DNA from 4 places in the Psychrobacillus sp. FSL H8-0484 genome. Region 3 is predicted to be linked to each of the others. Evidence: riboswitches for the same ligand, from Rfam matches in the RefSeq annotation. Region 3 holds a riboswitch; each other region holds the start of a gene.
The links. Region 3 has a riboswitch for lysine ahead of dapA (4-hydroxy-tetrahydrodipicolinate synthase). Riboswitches for the same ligand answer to the same signal wherever they lie in the genome.
Positions count from the first base shown of each region.

Region 1: linked by a shared signal. The riboswitch ahead of MHH81_RS13860 (aspartate kinase) and the one ahead of dapA (4-hydroxy-tetrahydrodipicolinate synthase) in region 3 are both predicted to bind lysine.
Region 2: linked by a shared signal. The riboswitch ahead of MHH81_RS20215 (transporter substrate-binding domain-containing protein) and the one ahead of dapA (4-hydroxy-tetrahydrodipicolinate synthase) in region 3 are both predicted to bind lysine.
Region 4: linked by a shared signal. The riboswitch ahead of MHH81_RS15050 (Na+/H+ antiporter NhaC family protein) and the one ahead of dapA (4-hydroxy-tetrahydrodipicolinate synthase) in region 3 are both predicted to bind lysine.

Region 1 covers NZ_JBBOSZ010000001.1:2,845,864-2,848,072, forward strand. The annotation lists gene MHH81_RS13860 (aspartate kinase) at 1-800, opposite strand, end outside; lysine riboswitch at 897-1,075, opposite strand; gene uvrC (excinuclease ABC subunit UvrC) at 1,118-2,209, opposite strand, start outside.
Region 2 covers NZ_JBBOSZ010000001.1:4,084,949-4,087,157, forward strand. The annotation lists gene MHH81_RS20210 (amino acid ABC transporter permease) at 1-48, opposite strand, end outside; gene MHH81_RS20215 (transporter substrate-binding domain-containing protein) at 115-960, opposite strand; lysine riboswitch at 1,090-1,272, opposite strand; gene MHH81_RS20220 (SLC45 family MFS transporter) at 1,531-2,209, shown strand, end outside.
Region 3 covers NZ_JBBOSZ010000001.1:3,456,961-3,459,169, reverse strand. The annotation lists gene dapA (4-hydroxy-tetrahydrodipicolinate synthase) at 82-954, opposite strand; lysine riboswitch at 1,076-1,255, opposite strand; gene MHH81_RS17015 (DHH family phosphoesterase) at 1,494-2,209, shown strand, end outside.
Region 4 covers NZ_JBBOSZ010000001.1:3,074,579-3,076,787, reverse strand. The annotation lists gene yunB (sporulation protein YunB) at 1-510, shown strand, start outside; lysine riboswitch at 559-742, shown strand; gene MHH81_RS15050 (Na+/H+ antiporter NhaC family protein) at 832-2,209, shown strand, end outside.

The DNA of each region.
Region 1 (2,209 bases), 610 kb from region 3:
TCTATCGTTAATCGAACAATATCCGATTCAAATGCTACTCCACGAACTACTAAATTTTTTTCCACGTCTACTTCCTCCTTTAAAATAGTACCCTCATTTTCTACATAGCTGGAACGAACTCTTAATGGAATATTATAGTTTTTTGCAAATTCCACTGCTCTTGGATGCAATACACCTGCACCTAAATTAGCAAGCTCAAGCATTTCGTCATATTCCAACTGCTCTAATTTCCTTGCATTTGGGACGAATCGTGGGTCTGAAGTAAATACCCCTTCTACATCTGTATAAATGTCACAAATATCCGCCTCTATTGATACAGCAATTGCTACTGCAGTTGTATCTGATCCACCTCTACCAAGCGTCGTAATTTCTCCATCGCTTGAAACCCCTTGAAATCCCGCAACAATGACTACTTTATCTTCCTCTAACAAGTTCAGAATTTTAGAGCCATCCAAATTTTCTACTCGAGCATTTCTATATACATTGTCTGTTTGTAAGCCTGCTTGCCAACCTGTTAAAGAAATGGCATCAATGTCTAAAGCATTTAATTGGATTGCAAGTAAAGACATCGTTACCTGTTCTCCAGTGGTTAACAGCATATCCATTTCTCTTTTAGTGGGACTTTCCGTTATTTCATGTGCTAGTTTCACTAACTCATCTGTCGTTTTCCCCATGGCTGAAACGACAACCACAATATCATGACCTTTTTCTTTTTCTTTGCGTATTCGATTAGCTACATGTGCAATTTTTTCTGTAGTCCCAACAGAGGTACCACCAAACTTCATAACAATTTTACTCATGAACATTATCTCCCTTTTTTATCTGCAAGGATTAAAAAATGCTTTTCACATATTGTGAAAAGCATTGTCTCATACACGGTCAAAAAGTAATTGTCCATGTGAGATAGCCCTCCAGAATATCAAATTCTGACAATCCTACATCTCTTAAATGCAGGACCAACATAGAGAAGGAAAAGCTTTTCTATATTTCGGCGAATAACCCTTTTCTCAACAATCCTAGGAACTTTTCATCCTCCTGATGAGTACTCTTGTTAATTCGCACCTCTATCTTCACTTTTGAATAGTGAATATTAAATTGTTTCAACCATAACACAACATTATTCTGAAGACAACGAATTTTTATGAAAATGATTTATCATAACGTCTGCGAGCTTACTGGAAAGTCCAGCATCTATAAACTCTTCTTTACTAGCAGCTTCCATCTTCTTTAAAGATCCAAAATGCTTTAGTAATAGTTTTTTTCGTTTTGGTCCAATTCCTTCTATCCCGTCTAACGAAGAAGCTATTGTATGCTTTCCACGTTGTTGACGATGGAATGTAATAGCAAATCGGTGCACTTCATCCTGAATACGTTGCAGTAAATAAAATGCTTCGCTCGTACGCTTCATCGGAATCATGTCAATTGGGTCTCCATACAAAAGCTGAGAGGTTTGGTGCTTCCCATCTTTCGCAAGACCAGCAATCGGAACATCTAGGCCCAATTCATCTTCGATGATTTCACGAGCAGCCTCTATTTGTCCTTTCCCTCCATCAATAATGATTAAATCTGGTAAAGGTAATTGATCTTTTAGAACTCTTGTATATCTTCTACGAACAACTTCTCTCATCGCACCATAATCATCATGCTTCGCGGCAGTCTTCGTTTTATATTTACGATAATCTTTTTTGTACGCTTTTCCATCTACAAAAACAACCATAGCAGAAACAGCGTCCGTACCATGGATATGCGAATTATCAAAGGCTTCTATTCGATTTGGAGTTGAAATCCCCATTATATTTCCTAATTCCTCTACCGCACCTATCGTACGTTCCTCACGTCTTTCAATCAAATGAAACTTTTCGCTTAATGCTAATACTGCATTTTTTTCTGCCAAATCAACTAAATCTTTTTTTGTACCTTTTTGCGGAATAATCACTTTCATTTGTAATAGCTCCGAAGCTAAATGCAAGTCTGTATTAATCGGAACAAATATTTCTTTTGGTTTAATATGTTCTGGCTTGGCATAAAATTGACCTAAAAATGTCAGGAACTCCTCTTCTGGATCACGATAAATCGGGAATAGTGAAACATCTCTTTCGATTAATTTACCTTGACGAATAAAAAATACTTGAACACACATCCATCCTTTATCAACCGTATATCCAAAGATGTCTCGATTTGTGAAGTCATTCATCGTCATTTTTTGCTT
Region 2 (2,209 bases), 630 kb from region 3:
CATTGGCCAGTTATTTACTATTATTGATAAAATCCACTCTAAGCTCATACTTTTCCTCCTTAAACATTAAAACCGACTGCAAATAGATGCAGCCGGTGTCGTGTCACTTCATCTTTATTCTGCCGCTGGTTGATTTTGAATAGCAGCATCCATAATCTCTTGTCTATCTTCCTCAGAGATTTTTGCTAAAATTTCATTTATTTTTTCAGTTAAATCGCTATTTTTCTTAAGTCCTACTGCAACCGCTGTTTCTTCCTCTGGTGCAACAAATCCGTCTGTAAATTCAACCATTGCAAACTTATCATTGGCTGAAGAAGCACTAATTCCTTCTGGGCGTTCGGATACGTATCCATCAATCACACCTGATTCTAGAGCAACTCGCATTGCAGGGAAATTATCCGATGCAGGTTGTTTCTTTACGCCTTCAATTTGATCAATCACACCATAATGAGATGTATTTAATTGTCCAGTTACCTTTGCACCACTAAAATCTTGGATAGAAGTAGCTCCTTCAAAAGGTCCACCTTTTTTTACTACCATTACAAAGTTAGATGTGTAGTAGTTCTCAGAGAAGTCGATTGTCTTTTTACGTTCTTCTGTCGGTGACATCCCAGCAATAATTGCATCAATCTTTCCAGAAGTTAATGATGGTACTAATCCGTCCCATTCTGTTTTTACAATTACTAATTCTTTTCCTAATCCATCTGCAATTCTTTTTGCAATCTCTACATCATATCCACCTGCATATTCTGAGTTACCATCAATTTTCACGCCCCCGTTAGAGTCGTTTAATTGCGTCCAGTTAAAAGGTGCATAGCCTGCTTCTAAACCTACTGTAAATGTATTGTCCTTATCTGTAGCTGATGAAGATCCACTGTTTTCCTTTTTGTCTGATCCACATGCTGCTAATACCAAAATTACGGTAAGAAATATTGATAATAATAATAGTTTGTTTTTCATTTCTATTACTCTCCTTTTATTTTCAGTCTATGCGTATGAAATCTAAAAAAGGACAACTTGTACAAAAAAAGACCTGAGATGAACTCAGGTCGCAATATGTATAGTTGCCCTAAATCCTCTACTTTTCCCAAATGAGATAGCACACCATTATAAACCGGGAAGATTATAACGGCAGTCCTGCAGTTCTTAACTACAGACCCAGCAAGTAATACGGAGAAATATTACAAACTTCGGCGACATTCCCTTCTCTTTAGCATCATAGCTTCTCAAACTCCACTAAAGACTGTTAAATATCGCGCCTCTACCTCACCTATACTAAGTGAGGTCATATTCAATTATTGTTCATAGTTTACAATATCAATTTCTTTCTGTCAATCTATCTAGATTAAACACTTCTCTGACCGAGTATGATAAAGGACTCAATCCCTCAGCAAATCCATATATATAAAAGTATACTTCATTTTTTAATGGATTAAGTTATTTCAAAGAATTCGGTTATGCCAGTGTATTATCGACTGATTAAATCCTGTTGATTTATTCATAAAAATTGTTATTCGAAGGAGAACTGCGTTGAAAAAAATCTGGTTTTTAGGTTTTGGTTTTTTTAGCATAAGTTTAGGATGGTCATTGTATAACGGCTTTGTTCCATTCTTTCTAGATAATTATATTACAAGTACTGCATTAATTGGTTTTCTGATGACAATTGATAATTACTTTGCCCTTTTTTTACAGCCATATATCGGAAACCGCAGTGATCGAACGAGTACACGTTTCGGTCGACGTATGCCCTATTTGCTTATTGGTCTCCCCATTACCGCTTTATTCTATGGTCTTATTCCTTTTCATACTAGTTTACTTACGTTAATCATTTTTATGGTTTGTATGAATTTATCTATGGCCATTTTCCGTTCCCCAACAATATCCTTAATGCCAGATATTACCCCTGAACCAGAACGTACAAAAGCAAATGGAGTTATTAATTTCATGGGTGGGTGCGGCGGCATATTAGCGTTTAGTGCTGGTTCATTCTTATTCAGTATGGAAGAATCGTTACCATTCTTAGTGGTTTCAATTATTTTCTTAGTAGCTTTAGTAGTTGTTTTTAAAAATATTAAGGAAAACCAAGATGCTATTCCTTTTCCCATCTCGACCACACCAAAAATCAACTATAAAGTAGAATTAAATACTCCTACCGTTTTCTTGTTAGCTGCAATCTTTTTTTGGTTTATGGCTATACAGGGAATGGAGG
Region 3 (2,209 bases):
GGCGCTGTTAAATTTTACTCTTGTTTTTTAGTATATAATTTGCGGATTCTACAAAAAAGTAATCATTTTTCATGAAGTTACTTACTCTTGTACATTTAGTACTTGCTGCAGTGCGCTAAGTTGTTCATCGTTTAAAGGAACCATAGGTAATCGGACACCACCGACAGGGACGCCTTTTAAATTTAAAGCTGCTTTTACAGGCGTTGGATTTGGAGCAGCAAATAGTGCTTTCATTATTGGTAGTAGTCTACGATGTTCCTTAGCAGCCTCTTGGATATTACCAATTTTGAAATTTTTAATCATCGCTTGCATTTCATTCCCTATAACATGGGACGCTACTGAGATGACACCTGTTCCGCCTATTGATAACACTGGAATCGTTAAACCATCATCACCGCTGTACAATGAAAAATCTTCCGGTGTTTGGTCAATAATTTCGGCCATTATATCTAAATTACCACTTGCTTCTTTAATGGATACAATATTTGGTATTTTGGAAAGACGAATGACTGTTTCAACAAACATGTTGACAACACTGCGTCCGGGAATATTATATAGCATAATCGGTAATGATGTGACCTCCGCAATTGTCTTAAAGTGTTGATATAATCCTTCTTGGGATGGTTTGCTATAGTATGGGGCAACGAGCATAATGCCATCGACACCTGCATCTTCCGCAAGTTTTGTTAATTTCATTGATTCTTTTGTGTTGTATGATCCAGTTCCAGCAATTACCGGAATTCTTCCATTTACTACTTCCACTGTAAATTTGAATAACTTGACCTTTTCTTCTTCTGTTAGCGTTGGAGACTCTCCTGTTGTACCAGAAACCACTAAACCTTCTGTTCCATTAGCGATTAAATAATTAATTAAGTTTCTTGTAGCTTGGAAATCAATCTCCTCATGTTCATCAAAAGGAGTTACCATAGCAGTTAAAATTTGTCCGAAATTCATTACTTCTCCACATCCTATATTTTTTTATTAAAAACAGAGGGAGAAGGGCAGTTAGTAAATTAACGCAAAAAAGCAACAACGAGGGCTCGTTGTTGCAGTAGAAACAATAAATTATTTCTTTGCGTAAGATAGCCCTCCATACAGTTTCCTATATGACAATTCAGTGTTTATTCAACAACAGAACCAGCTTCAAGAAAAATGAGATTCTTTCCGCTTCGGCAAATTCCCCTTTCCACAATTGTCCCAGGATCTCATTATCCTCCATTTGTGTACTGATGGTCTTTGCGCCTCTATCCTTACTTCAAAAGTTATTGAAATAAGTGATTATTTAATTATAAAAATAGTACCTGTTTTCTTATGGAATTGCAATAGTTGACCTATTAAAATCTACAATTAATTTATTTTAGGATTAATATTTAGATTTTCAATCGATTGATTTGCTTGCTACTCTTAACTTTGTCCATTGATTAAGTAAAAAGCAACAGTTACTATCAATAAGTTTGACATATAAAAGCCATACTACTTTTGAGGTGAAGATGATGTATAAATTATTGTCTCATAATGATTTAGATGGGGTAGGATGTGGCATTTTAGCAAAACTTGCTTTCGGTAAACAAGTGAAGGTGCGATATAATTCGGTATCGTCTCTTAATCGAGAGATTGAATTCTTTTTGGAACATGATCATCCAGATACGTTTTTACTTATTACTGATTTGTCTCCGAATGAGGAAAATGAAAAAAGGCTCAACGATTTTTATCATGCAAAAGGGAAAATCCAACTACTTGATCACCACAAAACTGCTTTACATTTGAATGATTATGAGTGGGGATATGTTTTAGTGGAAGATAATGAAGGTAAATTAACATCTGCTACTTCATTATTGTATGAATATTTGGTTACACATGAATTGTTGGAACCAGCAGATGCTATAACAGAATTTGTAGAGTTAGTTAGGCAGTATGATACATGGGAATGGGAAAAGAACGAGAACCACCAAGCTCATTCACTAAACGCACTCTTCTTTTTAGTATCGATGGAAGAATTTGAAGAAAAAATGATGGAAAGACTTCGTTCAAGTGAACATTTTGATTTTGATGAATTCGAAAAGAAAATACTGAACATGGAAGAAGACAAGATTGAACGATATATTCGTCGGAAAAAAAGAGAGATTGTACAAGCAGAAGTAGAGGACCATATCGTTGGAATCGTGCATGCAGAATCGTATCATTCAGAGCTAGGAAATGAGCTAGGGAA
Region 4 (2,209 bases), 380 kb from region 3:
GCAAATATGGTCACAACGAAATTTAATACAGAGATCATTAATCGTGTTCTATCCGATACAAATAGTTTAGTACAATCGCATTTAGAGCAAGCTGAGCAAGGAAATTTATCGAGTTTGCCTTATTTAGATGACATCGAATATGACAAGCAAACGATGGAGGATCAAGGGGGAGTTGTATTTTTCGTGCCGATGGGGCAGGCAACGAATATTCCACTCATTGGTAACTTAGGTCCTAAAATTCCGATTCGGTTTCATGTAATCGGAAATGTCCAATCAAATGTAGTGCCAACCATTCAGGAATTTGGTATTAATAATGCGTATGTAGAGGTCAGTATCCATATAAAAGTAAATGTCCAAATTATCGTTCCATTGGCAAGCAAAATGAGTGTCGTAGAGCAAAATATTCCGGTTGCAATGGGATTAGTGCAAGGGCAAGTGCCTTATATTTACACGAAAGGTGAAGGGAACTCTCCATCTGTAGAAGTGCCTTTACCGTTGCCAGAAAAATAAAAAATATTAAGATGCATAGAAATTACTGATACTATAATGTAAATGAATAAAATAGGTAGAGGCTGCAGAGCTTAAAAGTACTATACGGTAGGATGACACCGAGGATCGTATACGAAAGGAAGTTTTGCCGAAATTAGATATGGTTGGTCAAACAATATTTAGTTGGGGTTATTTTGAATAAAAATAACACTGTCATTTATATGATTTATATAAATGGGGAGCTACAAAAATATGGATAAAAGTTTTAATACTTAAATTCAATAGTAGAAGCCAACCTATAATAATTAGGGTGGCTTTTTTTATTTTGAGGAGGAGCAGGTTTTGGAGAATACAATTTTTTCTTTAGTACCACCATTATTAGCAATTATTATGGTTTTAGTCACAAAAAGGGTTTTATTATCATTAGGAGCTGGGATTGTTTCCGCTGCATTACTTGTAGAGAGTTTTGCTCCTGTAGATTCTTTAACACTCTTATGGGAATCTTTTAAAACTTCTTTTTGGGATGAAGGGTTAAATACGCATAATATTTATATATTACTCTTTATATTGTTATTAGGCGTTGTGACAGCATTTGTTAGTTTGTCTGGTGGGAGTGAGGCATTTGCTGCATGGGCGGTTAAAAGAATTAAGACAAGACGGGGTTCAAAGCTACTTACTGTATTTTTAGGAATCATCATATTTGTAGATGATTATTTTAATGCACTAGCAGTTGGACAAATAGCAAGACCTATTACCGATTCACATAGAGTATCACGTGCAAAGCTGGCTTATTTTATCGATTCTACTTCTGCACCAGTTTGCGTGATATCACCAGTTTCCAGCTGGGGTGCTTTTTTAATTTCACAGCTAGGGGTTATTTTTACGACACACGCAATAACTGAGTATACACCCTTACAAGCATTTATGTTAATGGCGCCAATGAATTTTTATGTAATTGCAACTCTATCCATTGTATTTTTTATTGCATGGACAGACTTTGATATATTAGATATGAAAAAACATGAAAAAAGAGCGTTAGAAACAGGTCAACTATTCGATATGGAGAAAACAAATCCAGGGGATCTTCAAGGGGATTTCCCGGAAAATAATTATGGTAAAGTAATTGACCTAGTACTGCCTATCATTTCATTAGTTGTTGTAACACTATTAGCCATGTTTTGGACAGGCTACAACCTGTCTGGAAGAGAATTTAATCTACTGGTGATTTTTGAAAATATGAATGTTCCATTTTCTCTACTTATCGGAGGATTAACAGCAAGTACTTTATCTATATTATTGTATTTACGTCAGTTTAAAACAAATCCGGGTGCAAACATTAGCAACGTATGGAAAGCTCTAGTCACAGGTGTTAACTCTATGCTACCGGCAATCTTTATACTCGTATTTGCGTGGGCTTTGTCATTTTTAATCAATGAATTAGAAACAGGTGCGTTTTTAGCTAAATTGGTAACGGAAAACAATATCCCAGTTGGGGTCATTCCTTTCCTATTATTTGTCTTAACAGCGTTTATGGCATTTGCAACAGGTTCGTCATGGGGGTCTTTCGGGATTTTATTACCAATTGGAGCAAGTATTATAATGGCCATAGAACCCGAGTTATTATTACCAGTTCTTGCGGCTGTATTGGCTGGAGCAGTTTTTGGAGACCATTGCTCTCCTATCTCAGATACTACGATTATGTCAGCAACTGGAGCAGGGG